Regions from separate parts of the Streptomyces sp. NBC_00876 genome, predicted to be linked through region 2. Evidence: riboswitches for the same ligand, from Rfam matches in the RefSeq annotation. Region 2 holds a riboswitch; the other holds the start of a gene.
What was found. A riboswitch is a leader RNA that binds a small molecule or an ion and turns the genes downstream of it on or off. The one in region 2 is predicted to bind glycine.
Positions count from the first base shown of each region.

Region 1: it holds a riboswitch for glycine, as region 2 does, so the genes downstream of both, gcvT (glycine cleavage system aminomethyltransferase GcvT) here and gcvP (aminomethyl-transferring glycine dehydrogenase) in region 2, are expected to answer to the same signal.

Region 1 covers NZ_CP108800.1:5,980,407-5,989,851, forward strand. The annotation lists gene glyA (serine hydroxymethyltransferase) at 1-942, opposite strand, end outside; gene gcvH (glycine cleavage system protein GcvH) at 961-1,338, opposite strand; gene gcvT (glycine cleavage system aminomethyltransferase GcvT) at 1,440-2,555, opposite strand; glycine riboswitch at 2,697-2,790, opposite strand; gene OG782_RS26485 (AAA family ATPase) at 2,962-3,648, shown strand; gene OG782_RS26490 (enhanced serine sensitivity protein SseB) at 3,753-4,523, shown strand; gene OG782_RS26495 (enhanced serine sensitivity protein SseB C-terminal domain-containing protein) at 4,852-5,655, shown strand; gene OG782_RS26500 (ABC transporter permease) at 6,083-7,081, shown strand; gene OG782_RS26505 (ABC transporter substrate-binding protein) at 7,199-8,917, shown strand; gene OG782_RS26510 (ABC transporter permease) at 9,060-9,445, shown strand, end outside.
Region 2 covers NZ_CP108800.1:1,218,265-1,227,709, forward strand. The annotation lists gene OG782_RS05305 (DUF5999 family protein) at 68-274, shown strand; gene gcvP (aminomethyl-transferring glycine dehydrogenase) at 356-3,241, opposite strand; glycine riboswitch at 3,433-3,529, opposite strand; gene OG782_RS05315 (PRC-barrel domain-containing protein) at 3,644-4,012, shown strand; gene OG782_RS05320 (DNA polymerase IV) at 3,937-5,397, opposite strand; gene OG782_RS05325 (MerR family transcriptional regulator) at 5,487-6,104, opposite strand; gene OG782_RS05330 (bifunctional nuclease family protein) at 6,272-6,748, opposite strand; gene OG782_RS05335 (MerR family transcriptional regulator) at 6,802-7,545, opposite strand; gene OG782_RS05340 (FHA domain-containing protein) at 7,588-8,376, opposite strand; gene OG782_RS05345 (DUF881 domain-containing protein) at 8,567-9,352, opposite strand; gene OG782_RS05350 (small basic family protein) at 9,358-9,445, opposite strand, start outside.

The DNA of each region.
Region 1 (9,445 bases), 4.8 Mb from region 2:
GCCGGACAGGACGGAGACGCCGACCTCGGTGACGTCCGACTGCACCAGACGCTCGGCGAGGATGCGGGCGCCGTCCAGGGTGCGCTGCTGGCGCTCCTTGAACTCCTCGGTCGCCGCGACCTTGAACGAGACCGCCTTGGCCGCGATCACGTGCTCCAGCGGGCCGCCCTGCTGACCCGGGAAGACCGCCGAGTTGATCTTCTTGGCGAGCTCCTGGGTGGAGAGGATCACGCCGCCGCGCGGACCGCCGAGGGTCTTGTGCGTGGTGGTCGTGACGACGTGGGCGTGCGGCACCGGGTTGGGGTGCAGGCCCGCGGCGACCAGACCGGCGAAGTGCGCCATGTCGACCATCAGGTACGCGCCGACCTCGTCCGCGATGCGGCGGAAGGCGGCGAAGTCCAGCTGACGCGGGTACGCGGACCAGCCGGCCACGATCAGCTTCGGCTTGGACTCCTTGGCGAGGCGCTCGACCTCGGCCATGTCCACGGTGCCGGTCTCGTCGACGTGGTACGGGACCACGTTGTAGAGCTTGCCGGAGAAGTTGATCTTCATGCCGTGGGTCAGGTGACCGCCGTGGGCCAGGTTCAGGCCCATGATCGTGTCGCCCGGCTTCAGCAGCGCGAACATCGCGGCGGCGTTGGCCTGCGCACCGGAGTGCGGCTGCACGTTGGCCGCCTCGGCGCCGAAGAGCGCCTTGATGCGGTCGATCGCGATCTGCTCGACCACGTCGACGTGCTCACAGCCGCCGTAGTAGCGGCGGCCGGGGTAGCCCTCGGCGTACTTGTTGGTCAGGACGGAGCCCTGGGCCTCCATGACCGCGACCGGAGCGAAGTTCTCCGAGGCGATCATCTCGAGGGTGGACTGCTGACGGTGGAGCTCGGCGTCGACAGCGGCGGCGACGTCCGGGTCCAGCTCGTGGAGGGAGGAGTTGAGAAGCGACATCAGGTGGTCCCTTGGGTCTCAGTTACCGGAGAACTCGGTGTACTCGTCGGCGGAGAGCAGGTCCTTCGGCTCCTCCGCGACGCGTACCTTGAACAGCCAGCCGCCTTCGAACGGAGCGGAGTTCACCAGCGACGGGTCCTCCACGACGTCCTGGTTCGCGTCCGTGATCTCGCCGGTGACCGGCGAGTACAGGTCGCTGACCGACTTGGTCGACTCCAGCTCGCCGCAGGTCTCGCCCGCGGTCACCGTGTCACCGACCGCGGGGAGCTGGGCGTAGACGACGTCACCGAGCGCGTTGGCCGCGTACTCCGTGATGCCGATCGTGGCCACACCGTCCTCGACGGCCGACAGCCACTCGTGCTCCTTGCTGTACCGCAGCTGCTGGGGGTTGCTCATGACCTGAATTCTCCTGTACGCGGGGGAGTGCTGATGAACGGTGGTCTTACGGTGTGAGACAGGACTGCGTCACGTGCGCAGTACCGGATCCGCCCGGGGTGCTACTTCTGGCGCTTGTAGAACGGCAGCGCCACGACCTCGTACGGCTCGTGGCTGCCCCGGATGTCCACGCCGACGCCCGTGGTGCCGGGCGTGGCGTGTGCGGCGTCGACGTACGCCATGGCGATCGGCTTGCCGAGCGTGGGCGAGGGCGCGCCCGAGGTGACCTCGCCGATGACCTCGCCGCCGGCGACGACGGGGAATCCGGCGCGCGGGACCCGGCGGCCCTCGGCGACCAGGCCCACGAGCTTGCGGGGCGGGGCGGTCTCGGCTCGCTCGGCGGCGGCCTCCAGGGCCTTGCGGCCGACGAAGTCGCCCTCCTTCTCGAACTTCACGACCCGGCCGAGACCGGCGTCGAACGGGGTCAGCGCCGTCGTCAGCTCGTGCCCGTACAGCGGCATGCCCGCCTCCAGGCGCAGCGTGTCACGGCAGGAGAGCCCGCACGGGATCAGGCCGCGGGAGGCGCCCGCCTCGGTCAGGGCCCGCCACAGCTGCTCGGCGTGCTCGGGGGCCACGAACAGTTCGAAGCCGTCCTCGCCGGTGTAGCCGGTACGGGCGATCAGCGCGGGAACCCCGGCGACCGTGCCGGGCAGGCCGGCGTAGTACTTCAGGCCGTCCAGGTCGGCGTCGGTGACGGAGGCCAGGATGGCGGGGGACTGGGGACCCTGGACGGCGAGCAGCGCGTACGCGTCGCGGTCGTCGCGCACCTCGGCGTCGAAGCCCTCGGCGCGGGCGGTCAGGGCGTCCAGCACGATCTGGGCGTTGCCCGCGTTGGCGACGACCATGTACTCGCTCGCGCCCAGGCGGTAGACGATCAGGTCGTCCAGGATGCCGCCGTCCTCGGCACAGATCATCGTGTAGCGGGCGCGGCCCACCGAGACGGTGCCGATGTTGCCGACCAGCGCGAAGTTCAGCAGCGCCACGGCCCCGGGGCCGGTGACGGTGATCTCGCCCATGTGCGAGAGGTCGAAGAGGCCGGCCTGCGTACGGACGGCGTTGTGCTCGTCGCGCTCACTGGCGTACCGCAGCGGCATGTCCCAGCCCGCGAAGTCGGTCATGGTCGCACCCAGCGAACGGTGCAGGGCATCGAGGGCGGTGAGACGGGGGGCGGTGCTCATGGATAAGGCTCCCAGGGCATGACGACGAGGACGATCCCTCCCCATCTGTCATCGGAACCTGAGAGGTTCGCCGAGAGTCCCCGCAGGGGTTCGGCTTGCACCTTGGGTGGAGCCGCGGAGCGGCTCGCTTTTCAGATCTGCCTCATCCACGCGGTACGGGGCCTGAGAGATTCAAGGGAGGATCTTGCTCCTTCGGCGCCCGGCACGGTGGCCGGGACTCTCCCGCGCGGATTCGAACGGCCTTTATGCAGTTGACGGGGGCCATCATCGCACGCATTGCGGGAGAGTGGGGGTCCCGGTACCGATGGCCTTGTCACCCGGGATCCGGCGGGTCGGACGGTTGTGCCGCATTACCTTTTCTTTACACTTCTTGGGCAGGTGTGAGTCAGCCGACAGGGGGAGGGCGATGACGTTGCAGCGGTACGCGACGACCGCGGGGGTCGCGCACGGCGCACTGCCCGCGCAGCCGGGTGCGCCGGCCAGGGAGACGCTGGGCCCGCACGCACCCGTCGTACGGGATCTGAGGGAGCGGGCCGGGCGCAGCCCGCGGACCCTGCACTTCGCGGCGGGCGACGTGGTGGTGGTCTCCGGCCTTCCCGGCAGCGGCAAGTCGACCCTGATCAGGCGGGCCGTCGCCGCGCACGCCATCGACTCCCAGGACACCAGGGACCGCTGGGCGGCCCTGATGCCCCGGTTACTCCCCTACGCGCTCTACCGCCCGCTCGTCCGCGCGGCCCACTACTGGGGGCTCTGGCGGGTGCTGCGCTCCGGCGCCTCCGTCGTCGTCCACGACTGCGGAACCCAGGCCTGGGTGCGCGGCTGGCTGGCGCGCGACGCCCGGCGGCGCGGCCGCATCCTGCACCTCGTGCTCCTCGACGTCAGCCCGCAGACGGCGCGGGAGGGGCAGCGCGAGCGCGGGCGGGGAGTCTCCGGATACGCGTTCGCCCGGCACCGCACGGCCGTGCGGCGGCTGCTGCGCGACACCGAGGCGGGACTGCTCCCGCTCGGCTGCGCCTCGGCGGTGCTGCTGGACCGTGAGGCGGCGGGGCTGCTGGCGCGGATCACATTCGCAGACGCACAGAGTGAGGGCTGAGCGAAGGCTGTCCGATGGCTGGACAGAGGGCGTGCTGTCGGCCGGGCGCCGGGGGCGCGGGCGCTAATCTCTTGCTGCACGACATGGGGCGAGAGAGGCAGACAGTGGACATTCCGGCACCGGCCCGCACCCATCCGCAGAGCGGATGGCCGGCCAATGAGCTCGAAGAAGTGCTGAGCGCCTCGCTCGGCAGCCCGGAGGCGGGCGGCCGGCTCCTCGAGGTGATCGGCCGCAGCCACCTCTGGGTGCCCCTGCCCAACGGCGGAGGTCCGGACGCCACCGACCTCGATCTGCCGACGCTGGACATCGAGGGCGCGCCCTACGTCCCCGTCTACAGCTCCGAACATCAGTTCCTCACCTGTGTCGGCGCCCATATGTCGTTCACCGTGGCCCCCGCCCGTGAGTTCGCCCGCGGTCTGCCCCCGCAGCTCGGTCTCGCGGTGAACCCCGGCGGCGCGGTCGGCATGCCGCTGCCCCCGCCCGCCGTCGCCGAGCTCTGCCGGGCCGGACGCTCCGCACTGGACGGACCGGCCAGCGGAGGACGGGTCCGGCTGTACCAGCCGGACTGGAAGGAGGAGCCCGTCGACTTCCTCTCCGCCGCGGCCGGCGAGTTCGAGGAGAGCGGCGTCGTGCTCAGCGCCCGCCGGGCCCTGGCCAGCATCGAGGGCGGCGACCCCGTCCTCTTCGTCGGCATCGAGTTCTCGACCTGGGACGGCGCCGGGCGCAACGCCCCCATGGATGCCCTGGGCCGCGCGCTGGGCCGCGCGCAGGCGCCGTGGCCGGTCAACCTGGTGCTGCTCGACGTGGCGCAGGACCCGGTCGCCGACTGGATGCGCGCACACGTGCGGCCCTTCTACGAGCGCGCGGCCGAGTAAGGGCTGTCCCGTAATCCCCGGCGGATCGGCGCGCGGCGTCAGATGCGGTGCATCGCAAGGCGGAGGGGCGTCCGCATACTGGATGTATTCGGGCGTTCCGACAACGCGGCGAGGTGCCGTAGCTGTCGTCGTGCGCCCGCCGGGGATTAGCGGGACAGCCCTTAGCCGTCCCACGCCGCCGGGCGACAGCGCCGGTCCCCGCAGTCAAGTCCGTATCAAGACCGCCGCATAAGCTGGTTTGATGGCTGGTGCCTCGGCACCGCGCCGTACCCGAGTGCCCCGGGAGCGGCAGGCCGACACAGAGGATCGAAGAGGGGCGGGACCCAGGGTGAGTGCGTCAGGCACCGCGGCGGCCGGAAAGGTCGAGCACATGCTGCGCCAAGTCACGCCCGGGCGCTACGACGCGTACGAGGCGCTGCTCCAGGCCCTGGCGGCCGACCGCATCTGGATGCTGCTCTGGCACGGCCGGGCGGGCTCGCCCGACGCCCAGTACGGGAACATGGAGATCGACGGCCTCGGCTACGCCCCCTGTGTCACCTCCGCCCAGGAACTCTCCGCCAGCGGCTGGAGCCGCGACCACGAGGTCGTGGGGGGCCGCGACATCGCCCGCGCCCTGTTCCCCGACCGCTGGGGCATCTGGCTCAACCCGCACGCGCCCGGCGGCGGCGTCGGCATCCCCTGGCTGGACCTGCGCCGGATCGCCACCGGCCTCGACCGGATGCCCGCCGGGCCGCTGCGGATCAGCGAGCCCGCCATCGAGATCCCGCAGTTCTACGCCCAGCTCGCGCAGAACGCCCACCGCACCCCCGCGATCCGCTCGCTGCGGCGCGCCTGGGTGCAGCCCGCGCTCGGCGTCCCGTACCTCGCCATCGGCCTCGATCTGTACGACACGAGCCCGCCGTCCGTCGACGCGGTGCGGGCGATGATGCAGCAGTCCATCGGCACGGTCCCGGAGGGGCTGCCGGTCTCCACGGTCGCGATGGCCGACGAGTACGACCCGGTCGGGATGTGGCTGCGTGCCAACTCCCGGCCGTTCTACGACCGCGAGTCGCACGCCCCGGCCGGGCGCGGCGCCGTCGCTCCGGGTTACGGCTACCCGCAGGCACCCGGCCCGGCCCCGCGCGCGTACTGAGCCGGCCGGCCCCGCCGCCAAGAGCGGACAAAGGGGACCCCGTTGGGTGAGACGTCCGCTTCGCTCACCCAAATAGCCACCCAATGGCGCCTGTTGGGTGTCATGTCCGTTCTGGTGGATTAGCGCCTGAGTGGTCCGCTCACTCGATCAAGCTGTCCGGATAACGGAAGTTCACTGACCGCATCACGTTTGAGCAAACATTCCCCGCCAGGTCTGGCGGGTGATCGCGGCTGCGTTGAAGACTCCCCGCTAGTAGGGATCGTCGGCCCTTTGTACAAGGTTGCCCCGACAGTCATTCCGCAGACGCATTCGTCTCACCGAACCACCGAACACATCAGCCGCAGTAAGCGCCGCGGCTGACACGCGCCAGGCCGTCACCGCGGCGAGTAGGGGCCGGCCACCGCCGGCGGGAGGGGTCAGAGGCACTGTGACCGCACCGATCGAGACCACCGGTTCGGCTGCCCAGGCGCAGCCGGAGGCAGTACTCACGGGAGTCAAACAGAGCCAGATCGAGGGCCGTTCGCTCGGACGGATCGCCTGGACGCGCTTCAAGCGCGACAAGGTGGCAGTGGCCGGCGGCATCGTTGTCATCCTGCTGATCCTGCTCGCCGTGCTCTCCAAGCCGATCCAGGCCGTCTTCGGCCTGGACCCCAACGAGTTCCACCAGGACCTCATCGACCCCGCACTGCTCGCCCCCAAGGGCGACTGGGGCGGCATCAGCTGGAGCCATCCGCTCGGCGTCGAGCCGCAGTACGGCCGCGACATCATGACCCGGATCATCGAGGGTTCCTGGGTGTCCCTGGTCGTCGCGGTCGGAGCCACCCTGCTCTCCGTGGTGATCGGCGTCTTCTTCGGAGTGGTGTCCGGCTTCTACGGCGGCTGGATCGACACCGTCATCAGCCGCATGATGGACACCTTCCTGGCCTTCCCGCTGCTGCTGTTCGCGATCTCCATCTCGGCGGCGCTGCAGGACGGGGCGTTCGGTCTGGAGGGGCTGCCGCTGCGGATCGCCGTACTGATCTTCGTCATCGGATTCTTCAGCTGGCCGTACATGGGCCGCATCGTCCGAGCCCAGACCATGAGCCTGCGCAATCGCGAATTCGTCGAGGCCGCACGGTCGTTGGGCGCCCGCGGACCCTTCATCCTGTTCCGCGAGCTGCTGCCGAACCTGGTGGCGCCCGTGCTCGTCTACTCCACGCTGCTCATCCCGTCGAACATCCTCTTCGAGGCGGGACTCAGCTACCTCGGTGTCGGTATCGCGCCGCCGCAGTCCTCCTGGGGCGGGATGCTCACCAACGCGATCGACTTCTACCGGAACGACCCGATGTACATGATCGTGCCGGGCGTGGCCATCTTTGTCACGGTCCTGGCGTTCAACCTGCTGGGAGACGGGCTGCGTGATGCGCTCGACCCCCGTAGTAAGTAATGCCCGGGCGCTCGTCGCGACGACGTGCGACATGCCACGGCAACCATCGATTGAGGGGGATTTCCTCAGGTGAAGACCAGAAAAACGACCGCGTTGGTCGCCACGGCTGTGGTCCTGATGCTCGGAGCGTCCGCGTGCAACGGCTCCGACGACGACAACAGCGGCAGCAAGGGCGGCAACGGTGGCACCGGTGCCACTGACGCCGCGCTGACCTCGATCGTCAACCCGTCGGACAAGAAGGGCGGGACCCTCAAGCTCGAGATGTCGGACGAGCCCGACTCGCTCGACCCCGGCAACACCTACTACGGCTGGGTGCAGAACTTCTCCCGCCTGTACGGCCGGACCCTGACGTCCTTCAAGCCGGCTGCCGGCAAGGAGGGTCTGGAGATCGTCCCGGACCTCGCCGAGAGCCTCGGCAAGGCGAGCCCGGACGCGAAGACCTGGACCTACACGCTGAAGAAGGGTCTCAAGTTCGAGGACGGGACCCCGATCACCTCGAAGGACGTCAAGTACGCCGTCGAGCGCTCCAACTTCGCGCCCGAGGCCCTGTCCAACGGCCCGACGTACTTCAAGGCCCACCTCGTCGGCGGCGACAAGTACAAGGGTCCGTACAAGGACAAGAACCCGGACGGCATCGCCTCCATCGAGACGCCGGACGACTCCACGATCGTCTTCAAGCTGAAGGACGCCTTCGCGGACTTCGACTACCTGGCGACGTTCTCGCAGACGGCCCCCGTGCCGGCCGCGAAGGACAAGGGTGCCGACTACGTCAAGGGCATCGTCTCCTCGGGCCCGTACAAGTTCGAGTCCTACGACGCGGGCCGCGGCGCGACCCTCGTCCGCAACACGAACTGGGACCCGAAGACCGACACGCTGCGCCCGGCCCTGCCGGACAAGGTGACGGTGCGCTTCAAGGTCAAGCAGGAGACGGTCGACAACAACCTGATCTCCGACAACATCACCGTCGACGGTGCCGGCACCGGTGTCGCCCCGGCCACCCAGCCGGACGTGCTCACCAAGCCCAACCTGAAGAAGCAGACCGACAACTCGTACGCGGGTGCCACCTCGTACATCGGGCTGAACGTCAACGTGAAGCCGTTCGACAACATCCACTGCCGCAAGGCCGTGCAGTGGGGCATCGACAAGGCGTCGATCCAGGCCGCACAGGGTGGCGACCCCAAGGGTGACGTCGCGACGACCCTGCTGCCGCCGACGGTCAACGGCTACGAGAAGTTCGACATGTACGAGTCCGCCGGCCACAAGGGCGACGAGGCCAAGGCCAAGGACGAGCTGAAGCAGTGTGGCAAGCCGACCGGCTTCGACACCAAGATCTCGGCCCGCTCCGACCGTCCCGCCGAGATGGCCATGGTCACCGCGGTGCAGGCCTCGCTCAAGAAGATCGGCGTCAACGCCGAGATCAAGAGCTTCCCGGCCGGCAAGTACTTCCAGAACTTCGCGGGCAACCCGAGCTACGTGCACGCCAACAAGCTCGGCATGATCATGAGCGCCTGGGGTGCTGACTGGCCGACCGGTTTCGGCTTCCTGGACCAGATCATCAACGGCTCGGCCATCAAGCCGTCCGGTGGCAACAACGTCCAGGAACTGAACGACCCGAAGATCAACAAGCTGCTCAACGAGGGCATCGCGACCACCGACGACGCCGCCCGCGCGAAGGCCTGGGCCAACGTCGACCGGGCAGTCGCCGAAGGCGCCACCGCTGTTCCGCTGATCTACCGCAAGAACCTGCTGCTCCGCCCGGTGTCCGCGACGAACGTCACGGTCACCCAGGCCTACCTCGGCATGTACGACTACGTGCTGATGGGTTCCGCCAAGTAGGAACGGCCCCGCTCCCCGGGCCGCGCACGCGGCCCGGGGAGCGGCCTCCGGACCCTTAAGAATTGTCCCGAAAGGCAGGTGAAGGCACGGTGTCCGACCGCTTGGGTCACCCCCGGCGAGCAGATACCGGCGCCGGATAGCTGTGGCTGCGTACATCATCCGACGCGTCTTCGGCGCGGTACTGCTGCTGTTGATCGTCAGCGCAGTCACCTTCGCGATCTTCTTCCTCGTCCCCCGGCTGGCCGGGCAGACGATGGACCAATTGGCAGCCCAGTACGTGGGCAAGGACGCCAACCCGCAGTCCATCCTCGCGGTCAAGCAGAATCTCGGCCTCGACCAGCCGCTGTACATCCAGTACTGGCACTTCATCAAGCAGATCTTCGTCGGCGCCGACTTCAAGTTCGGCCCCGAGGTCACGCACTGCGGTGTGCCGTGCTTCGGCTACTCCTTCAAGAACCACGTCGAGGTGTGGCCCGAGCTGACCGCGCGCATTCCGATCACGTTCTCGCTGGCGATCGGCGCTGCGGT
Region 2 (9,445 bases):
GGGGGCGGCCATGAACACCTCGTCAAGCCGCAGGACATTCAACTCTACGCAGCGAAAGAACCCATCCATGTGCCAGCACCAGCCACCCTGCCCGACAGCCGACTCAGCCGACCGGGAAGCCGCCCGCCAGGTGGCGCACCATCCGGAACAGGGCTGGAGCCTGCTGTGCAACGGCGTCCTGCTCTTCGAGGACACCGGTGAGCTGCTCCCGGACGGGCAGATCATCGCCCCGCACCGGCCGCCGGCGACGAAGCGGGTGATGAAGGCCGCCTGACAGCGGCCCGGTACGGAAGAGGGGCCGGCCCGGAGAAGTCTCCGCACCGGCCCCGACGCATGTCCGCGTCCTGCTTCGGCCTCAGTTGTCGTACTCGTCCAGCGGCGGGCAGGAGCAGACGAGGTTACGGTCACCGAACGCACCGTCGATCCGGCGCACCGGCGGCCAGTACTTGTCGGCGGCCGAGACCCCGGCCGGGAAGACCGCCACCTCACGGCTGTAGCCGTGATCCCAGTCGCCGCCCAGGGCGGCCGCGGTGTGCGGGGCGTTGCTCAGCGGGTTGTCGTCCGCGCTCCACTCACCGGAGGCGACCTTCTCGATCTCGCCGCGAATGGCGATCATCGTGTCGCAGAACCGGTCCAGCTCGGCGAGGTCCTCGCTCTCGGTCGGCTCGATCATCAGCGTCCCCGCGACCGGGAACGACATGGTCGGCGAGTGGAAGCCGTAGTCGATGAGCCGCTTGGCCACATCGTCGATGCTGACACCGGTCGCCCTGGAGATCGGCCGCAGGTCCACGATGCACTCGTGCGCGACCAGTCCGGCCGGGCCGTTGTACAGGATCGGGTAGTGCGGTTCCAGGCGCTTGGCGACGTAGTTCGCGGCGAGTACGGCGACCTGCGTCGCACGCTTCAGACCCTCGCCACCCATCAGGCGTACGTACGACCAGGAGATCGGCAGGATGCCGGCCGAGCCCCACGGGGCCGCCGAGATCGGTCCGACACCGGTCTTGGGACCGGCTGCGGGCTGCAGCGGGTGGTTCGGCAGGTACGGCGCCAGATGGGCGCGCACGCCGACGGGACCGACACCGGGGCCACCGCCGCCGTGCGGGATGCAGAAGGTCTTGTGCAGGTTCAGGTGCGAGACATCGCCGCCGAAGTGACCCGGCTTGGCCAGGCCCACCAGCGCGTTGAGGTTGGCCCCGTCGACGTACACCTGACCGCCGGCGTCGTGCACCTCGGCGCAGATGTCGGCGACGTGCTCCTCGAAGACACCGTGCGTCGACGGGTAGGTGATCATCAGCACGGCGAGCTCGTCGCGGTGCTGTGCGATCTTGGCCCGCAGGTCCTCGACGTCGACCTCGCCGTCGTCGGCGGTCTTCACCACGACGACCTTCATGCCGGCCATCACGGCGCTCGCCGCGTTGGTTCCGTGGGCGGAGGACGGAATCAGGCAGACGGTCCGGCCCTCGTCGCCATTGGCACGGTGGTACGCGCGAACGGCCAGCAGCCCCGCGAACTCGCCCTGCGAGCCGGCATTGGGCTGAATGGAGACCGCGTCGTAGCCGGTGACCTCGGCAAGGCGCTCCTCCAGCTCACGGATGAGCGTCAGGAAGCCCTCGGCCTGCTCGGCCGGTGCGAACGGGTGCAGCGCACCGAACTCGGGCCAGGTGATCGACTCCATCTCGGCGGTCGCGTTCAGCTTCATGGTGCAGGAGCCGAGCGGGATCATGCCGCGGTCCAGCGCGTAGTCGCGGTCGGCGAGCCTGCGCAGGTAGCGCAGCATCGCGGTCTCGGAACGGTGCTGGCGGAAGACCGGGTGGGTCAGGATCGAGTCCGTGCGCAGCAGCCCCTCGGGCAGCGCGTCGACGGTCGTGGCGTCCAGCGCCTCGATGTCGCCGCCGGCACCGAAGGCCGCCCAGACAGCCTCGACCTGCGTACGGGTGGTGGTCTCGTCACAGGCGAGCGAGACGAGGTCGGCGTCGACGAGCCGCAGGTTCACCCCACGGGCGCGGGCGTCGGCGACGACCTCGGCGGCCCTGCCCGGGACGCGGACGGTGAGCGTGTCGAAGTGGGCGCCGGTCACCACGTCGATCCCCGCGGCGCGCAGGCCCTCGGCGAGGATAGCGGCGTAGCGGTGGGTGCGCTGCGCGATCGTCCGCAGCCCCTCGGAGCCGTGGTAGACGGCGTACATGCCGGCCATCACCGCGAGCAGCACCTGAGCGGTACAGATGTTGCTCGTGGCCTTCTCGCGGCGGATGTGCTGCTCGCGGGTCTGCAGGGCCAGCCGGTAGGCCTTGTTCCCGTCCGCGTCCACGGAGACGCCGACCAGGCGGCCCGGCAGGCTGCGGGCGAACTTCTCGCGCACGGCCATGAAGCCCGCGTGCGGTCCGCCGAAGCCCATCGGCACGCCGAACCGCTGCGTGGTTCCTACGGCGATGTCCGCGCCCAGGTCGCCGGGCGAGGTGAGCAGGGTGAGCGCCAGCAGATCGGCGGCCACGGTGACGATGGCGCCGAGCTCGTGGGCCTGCTCGATGACGGGCTTGATGTCCCGCACGGCTCCGGAGGCGCCCGGGTACTGCAACAGCACGCCGAAGACGCCGCGCTCGGCGATCCCGGCCGGGATGCCTTCGCTGAGGTCGGCGACGACGACCTCGACCCCGGTCGGCTCGGCACGCGTCTCTATGACGGCGACGGTCTGCGGCAGGGTGTCCACGTCGACGAGGAAGACCCCGTTCCTGACCTTGCCGACGCGCCGCGCGAGCGCCATGGCCTCGGCGGCGGCGGTGCCCTCGTCGAGGAGCGAGGCTCCGGAGGTGGGCAGCCCGGTCAGCTCGGCGACCATCGTCTGGAAGTTCAGAAGGGCTTCGAGGCGGCCCTGGGAGATCTCCGGCTGGTACGGCGTGTAGGCCGTGTACCAGGCGGGGTTCTCCATCACGTTGCGCAGGATCACCGGCGGGGTGAACGTGCCGTAGTAGCCGAGCCCGATCATCGGGGCCAGGACCTGGTTGCGGTCGGCGAGCAGCCGCAGCTCGGCCAGTACCTCGGCCTCGGTGCGGGCCGACGGCAGCTGCAGCGCCTCCGCGCTCCTGATCGCATCGGGCACGGCGGCCGCGGTGAGCTCGTCGAGCGAGCCGTAACCGACCTGGGCGAGCATCTTCTCCTGCGCCGCGGCGTCAGGACCGATGTGACGCTGCTCGAACGGGATTCCCTGTTCCAGCTGGGAGAGCGAAGTGCGACGGGGGGTCATGATGGAGGCCTCCTGGTCTGTCACGACCTGCGAGGGGCACCACGGCGCGGGGTGCCCGAACGGCCTCCCCCTCTGTCATCTCAACCTGAGAGCTTCACCGGCACCCAGCGGGCACCGGCTTTCACCGTCGGTGAGGGAGAGGTCCGCCCGGCCGATGGCCGCGCGAAACCCGCCCTGCTTTCCAGAGTGACCTCGTCCATGCGGTACGGGGGCCTGAGAGATTCCGGGGAGGATTTGCTCCTTCGGCGCCTCCGGATCTGCTCCGGAGGACTCTCCCGCACGGGGTCAGCAGCCATGGCCAGCCTACCAGCGGCGATCCCGGCAGAGTTTCTCGAGTGGCCGATGCCACGGATCTGCACTTCTGTAGTGCCTGTGCAGTAGCCGCGACCAGTGGGAGGGACCGTGCAGACGGACATCGATCCGCGCAGTCTGATCGGCCGCAAGGCGTTCGACCGCAAGGGCACCAAGATCGGCACCGTCGACGAGGTGTACCTCGACGACGCGACCGGTGTGCCCGAGTGGGCGGCCGTACGGACCGGACTGTTCAGCCGCGACGCCTTCGTGCCGCTGGAGCCCAGCGAATTCGTCGAGGACGCGCTGCGCATCCCCTTCGACCGTGCGCTGATCAAGGACGCGCCCGACTTCGGGGTGGGCCGCCATCTCTCGCCGGAGCAGGAGCTCCAGCTCTACCGGCACTACGGTCTGGACTCGGCGCCCGGGGAGACAGGCCCGGACCGCGACTTCGGCAGACTCGCCGGCCAGGACGAGTAGTCCACGGGGTTGCGCACCAGCGGCAGCGGATCGGCCGGCTGCAGATCCGGATCGTCGATACGGAACGTACGCACCCGGCCGGGGGCCGATTCGGGCTCCTCGAACCGCACGGTCACCCGGCCGACCCCGCTCCCCTGCACCCAGCCATGGCCGAAGCCGCTGTGCCGCACGTCGTGCCCGGCCGGCCAGCGCCGGGCGGCCAACTGCTCGGCACTCTCCTGCTCCGGCCCCTCGTCCGCCGTCCCGGCCTCGTCCGCATCGGCGTCCGCGACCGACTGGGCCGCGTCCGTGAGCCCGGACGCCGCCCGTTCACCGGCGGCCTGCGCGAACAGATCCTCCTGGGTGTAGTCGGCGAGCCCGGTGACGCCGACGCCGAGGAGCCGCACTCCCCCGGTGGTGTCCACGGACTCCAGGAGCCGCGCAGCGGCCTCCCTGACCACCGTGGGGTCGTCGGTGGGCCCGCGCAGCGTCTCGGACCGGGTGAGGGTAGAGAAGTCGTACCTGCGGACTTTCAGTACGACGGTGCGCCCCGACCGCTCCGCGCCCCTCAGCCGCTGGACGCACCGGTCCGCCAGCCGCTCCACCTCGGTCCTGACCCGGACCCGGTCGTGCAGGTCCGTGTCGAAGGTGTCCTCGACGGAGACCGACTTGGCGTCGCGCTCGGCGACCACGGGCCGGTCGTCGTAGCCGAACGCCATACGGTGCAGGGCGCCGCCGTGCGCCTTGCCCAGCAGCCGTACGAGCTCCGCCTCACCCGCTTCGGCCAGGTCGTTCACCGTGGTCATGCCGGCGCGGCGGAGGTGGTCCGCGGTGGCGGGCCCGACGCCCGGCAGCGTACGTACCGGCATGGGGGCGAGCAGCTCACGCTCGGTGCCCGGTTCGATCAGCAGGATCCCGTCGGGTTTCGCCTCCTCCGAGGCGATCTTGGCCAGCATCTTGGAGCCCGCGAGTCCGACGGAGCCGCTGAGCCCGGTGACCGCCTCGATCGCACCCCGTAGCTGCGCACCGATCTCGAGGGCCGAGGCCGTGTCGTCCGCGGTCCCGCCCGCCTCCAGGTCGACGAACGCCTCGTCCAGGCTGAGCGGCTCCACCAGCGGCGAGAGCCGGCCCAGCAGCTCCATCACCTGGTCGCTCACGGTCCGGTACAGCGTGAAGCGTGGCACCAGATAGGCGGCGTTCGGCGCCAGCCGCCTGGCCTGCGCCATGGGCATGGCCGAGTGCACCCCGAAACGCCTGGCCTCGTACGAGGCGGTGGCGACGACGCCCCGGGGCCCCAGCCCGCCCACCACGACCGGCTTGCCGCGCAGACTCGGCTTCGCCGCCTGCTCCGCAGAGGCGTAGAAGGCATCCATGTCCAGATGCAGGATGGTGGGCGCGGCTCTCACATCAATCGATGCTGCCCTATGGCACTGACAATCGCCGTGCCGCAGGGCCGCGCTCCGGAGCCCCGGGGCGCGGCCTCGTTCCCACGGGGTCAGCCGGCCCGGTTGCGTCGCCGGGCGAGCTCGTCGGCCGGATTGTTCCCGATGAGCGTCTCTCCGGTGTCCACGCGCTCCCCGTGGAGCTGGGAGAGTGCGGCGTCCACGTCCCGCCACACCACCCCGACGGCGATACCGAAGACGCCCTGACCCCCTTGGAGCAGGTCGACGACCTCGGCGGGCGAGGAGCACTCGTAGACCGTTGCCCCGTCGCTCATCAGCGTCATGCGTTCCAGATCCTGGAATCCGCGGGCCCGCAGATGCTGGACCGTGGTGCGGATGTTCTGGAGCGCCACTCCCGTGTCCAGGAAGCGCTTCACAATCTTCAGCAGGACGACGTCCCGGAAGCTGTAGAGCCGCTGTGTGCCCGACCCGTAGGCCGGACGTACGCTCGGCTCGACAAGGCCCGTCCGGGCCCAGTAGTCGAGCTGCCGGTAGGTGATCCCCGCCGCCGCGCATGCCGTCGGCCCGCGATAGCCGATGTCCTTGGCCGATGCCACGCCGTCCCCCGCCACCGCAGCCGGCGCAGCCGGTTGCCTGATGGTGTGGCCGGCTGTACTCCCCTGCTGCGAATACGGCCCACCCGCTGCCGTACCGTCGCCGCTGCTTCTCACGCCGACCTCCGTCCTTGACCTGCCCACTCGAAGGTAGGCAGTCACCCGGGGTGCGTCAACGATCGCCACACTCGGCACGCCGAGTGATAATCACCCTGAGGGTGGTTTCCCGTGACCCGTGGCCGGGAAAGGCTTTTCGGATACGCAGCCGGCGCCACCTCACAACGTCACTGGCTGTTGTTCGTACCGAAGTCCTCCGGCGAGATCTGGTCGAGGAACTCGCGGAACTTCTCCACCTCGTCCTCCTGCTCGTCGGGGATCGCGATTCCCGCGTCGTCGAGCACCCCGTCACTGCCGTAGATCGGCGTTCCGGTGCGCAGGGCGAGCGCTATGGCATCGGAAGGCCGTGCGCTCACCTCGACCCCGCTGGCGAAGACCAGCTCCGCGTAGAAGACCCCTTCGCGGAGGTCCGTGATACGGACCTCGGTGAGCTCCTGGCCGACGGCCTCGAGCACATCCTTGAAGAGATCATGGGTCAGCGGCCTGGCCGGAGCCATGCCCTGCTGAGCGAAGGCGATCGCAGTCGCCTCACCAGGACCGATCCAAATGGGGAGGTACCGGTCGCCTCCCACTTCACGCAGGAGCACGATCGGTTGGTTGGAGGGCATTTCCACCCGGACACCCACAACGTCGAGCTCGTTCACACAGCAACCCTAGGACGTGCTCGGCAGGTTTGGGTAGTCGGGCTCCATCCGCATCAGCGGAGACGGATCTGCAGAGCGGTGTGCACGAGGGCCGAATGCAGCCGTACGGAGAGCTCCGCGAGCTCTCTCGCGGTGGCCTCGGCATGTGCCCTGGTCTGCGGATTCCGGTGCCGGCGCAGGGGCGCGACCACTTGCTCGATCAGCCCGGCCTCGCGGTCCGCGGCCGCCCGCATCGCACGCAGATGACGTGGCTCCAAACCGAATCGGCCCAGATCCGCCACAAGTCTGGCGACGGTGACCGTCTCGGCGTCGTAGCCGCCCTCGGCCGCCGGCGCCACGAGGCCATAGGACTCCCAGGCATCGAGGTCACTCTCGGTCACCTCTGCGGCGGCGAGGAGCTCGGCGCGGCCGATACGGCCCACCGTGGCCCGTCCGGGCCCGCCGGCCCAGCTGCCGTCCGGCAGGTCCCGCTCCCCCTCCTGGGACGGCAGGGCGACCTGCTCGCCCCGCGCGAGGGCCTCCAGGTGCTCCCGGATGACCTTCAGCGGAAGATAGTGGTCCCGCTGCATCCGCAGGACCTGAGCAAGCCGCTCGACGTCGTCGGGACGGAACTTCCGGTATCCGGAAGGTGTCCGCTGCGGCTCGACGAGCCCTTCGGCCTCCAGGAAGCGGATCTTGGAGATGGTGACTTCGGGGAACTCGTCCCGCAGCTGCAGGAGCACCGTGCCGATGCTCATCGGACGGTCGTCGGCGGTGGCGGTGCCGTGTCCGGCACCGCCCGTCGGTGTTCTCAGCATGGACCTTCCCTGGGAGTCCCCCCGGCGGAGCCGGGGGGCGGGTCAGATGCCGCGCTGGCTTGCGTAGAAGACCAGCCGGTACTTGCCGATCTGCACTTCGTCGCCATTGGAAAGGGCGACGGAGTCGATGCGCTCACGATTGACGTAGGTGCCGTTGAGGCTGCCCACATCCCCGACCGTGAAGCTGCCGTCGGGGCTCCGGCGGAACTCCACGTGGCGACGCGACACCGTCACGTCGTCGAGGAAGATGTCGCTCTGCGGGTGGCGGCCGGCCGTGGTCAGCTCCCCGTCCAGCAGGAAACGGCTGCCGGAGTTCGGACCGCGCCGCACCACCAGGAGCGCCGAGCCGAGCGGCAGCGCGTCCACGGCGGCCTGAGCCTCCGGGGAGAGCGAAGGAACGGACGTCTGGCCGGTCGCCTCCGCCTCGTAGGCCTCGAGGCCCGAGATGGAGATGGTCGACGTCGTCTCCGACGCACGCTCCGGAATCCCGCCCCTGAGCGGCGCACCGCAGTTGGAGCAGAAACGGCTGGCTTCGGCGTTGCGATGCCCGCACCTCGTACAGACCGGCATGGACGAAGCCTCCTGCCTCGGGGCGAACCCTCCACCCGTACTTGAGGTTGACGGTTCTCCGAAACCTATGCGGCCGGGACCGGCAGGGTCAACAGACGACGCGCCGGAACCACCCGAATTGTCACCCCCCGAACCTGCCACCTGATCGCGGAAGAGCGGGCGCTCCGAGCCCTGCTCATCGGCCTGGCCATGACGCGGCGCGCGATGGCGTGCAGCCTCATCGCGTGCGCTCTTGCCGAACAACTTCCCAAACAACTTCACGGGCGATTCCCCTTGACCGAAACAGACCCGCCCGTGGGGCAGGACGAACCCTGAATGAACACACCTGCCGACCCGGACATCTTCACAACGTCCGTATCCACTCGACAGTTTCCACCACGCACCACCATTACGATGCGGCGACCCCCCGCAACCTTCTGCCCGAGTCCCGCGACGCCCACGCGTCCCGCGTTCACTGGGCCGACGACCGAGCGTAGTCAGGCCGCTCCGCCGGTCGCAAGGCGTCCACCACAATGTCGTCGGCCTGAACCACGTGCACGGTGGCCTGCTCCTTCTCCAGCGTCTGCACCACACCACCGGGGATGTTCAGCGCCGGCTCCAGGTCCTGCGGCTTGCCGATGACCTGGAAGACATACGGGGCGGAGATCTTCCGGTCGTCCACCTCGATCGCGCCGGCATCCCCGGAGAAGTACGTATTGGCCACCACCCGCACGCCGTTGACCTCGATCGCCTCGGCGCCGGCCGCCCGCAGCTCCTGCAACGCGTCGAGCAGCATGTCCGGCTGCACCGCGTCACCGGGATCGTTGACCGTCATCGTGATACCCGGTCCGTGCGCCGCCACGGTGCCCGCCAGGATACCGAGTTGGCGCTCCTTCTCCACCGTCTGCTTCCGGGCCTCCTCGGCCTGGTCGGAGCTGTTCTCGAGCTCCGTGCGCTGGTCCTCCAGGCGCTGCTTCTCGTCCACCAGCCGCTGCGTACGGTCGTCGACCTCGTCGAGGATGCGGACCAGGTCCTCCTGACGGGCGCCCCGCAGCGCACTGTTGTCACTGTTGGACCGCACCTGGATGGCGAGCCCCAGGCCGAGGACGAACAGCAGGACAGCGACGATGAGTTGGGCACGGGTGATCCGCGGCGGCCAGACAGCAGCGATCAGCCGTTGGCGTCCGGTGAGTTCCTGGGGAGCATCCGCGGGCTGCTCGCCGGGCTGCTCGCGTTCGTCGAATGCGTCGTTGCTCATCGGCCTCAGGCCCGGAAGACGTGCCGGCGGATCGCCGCGGCGTTGGAGAAGATCCGGATGCCCAGGACGACCACCACACCGGTGGAGAGCTGG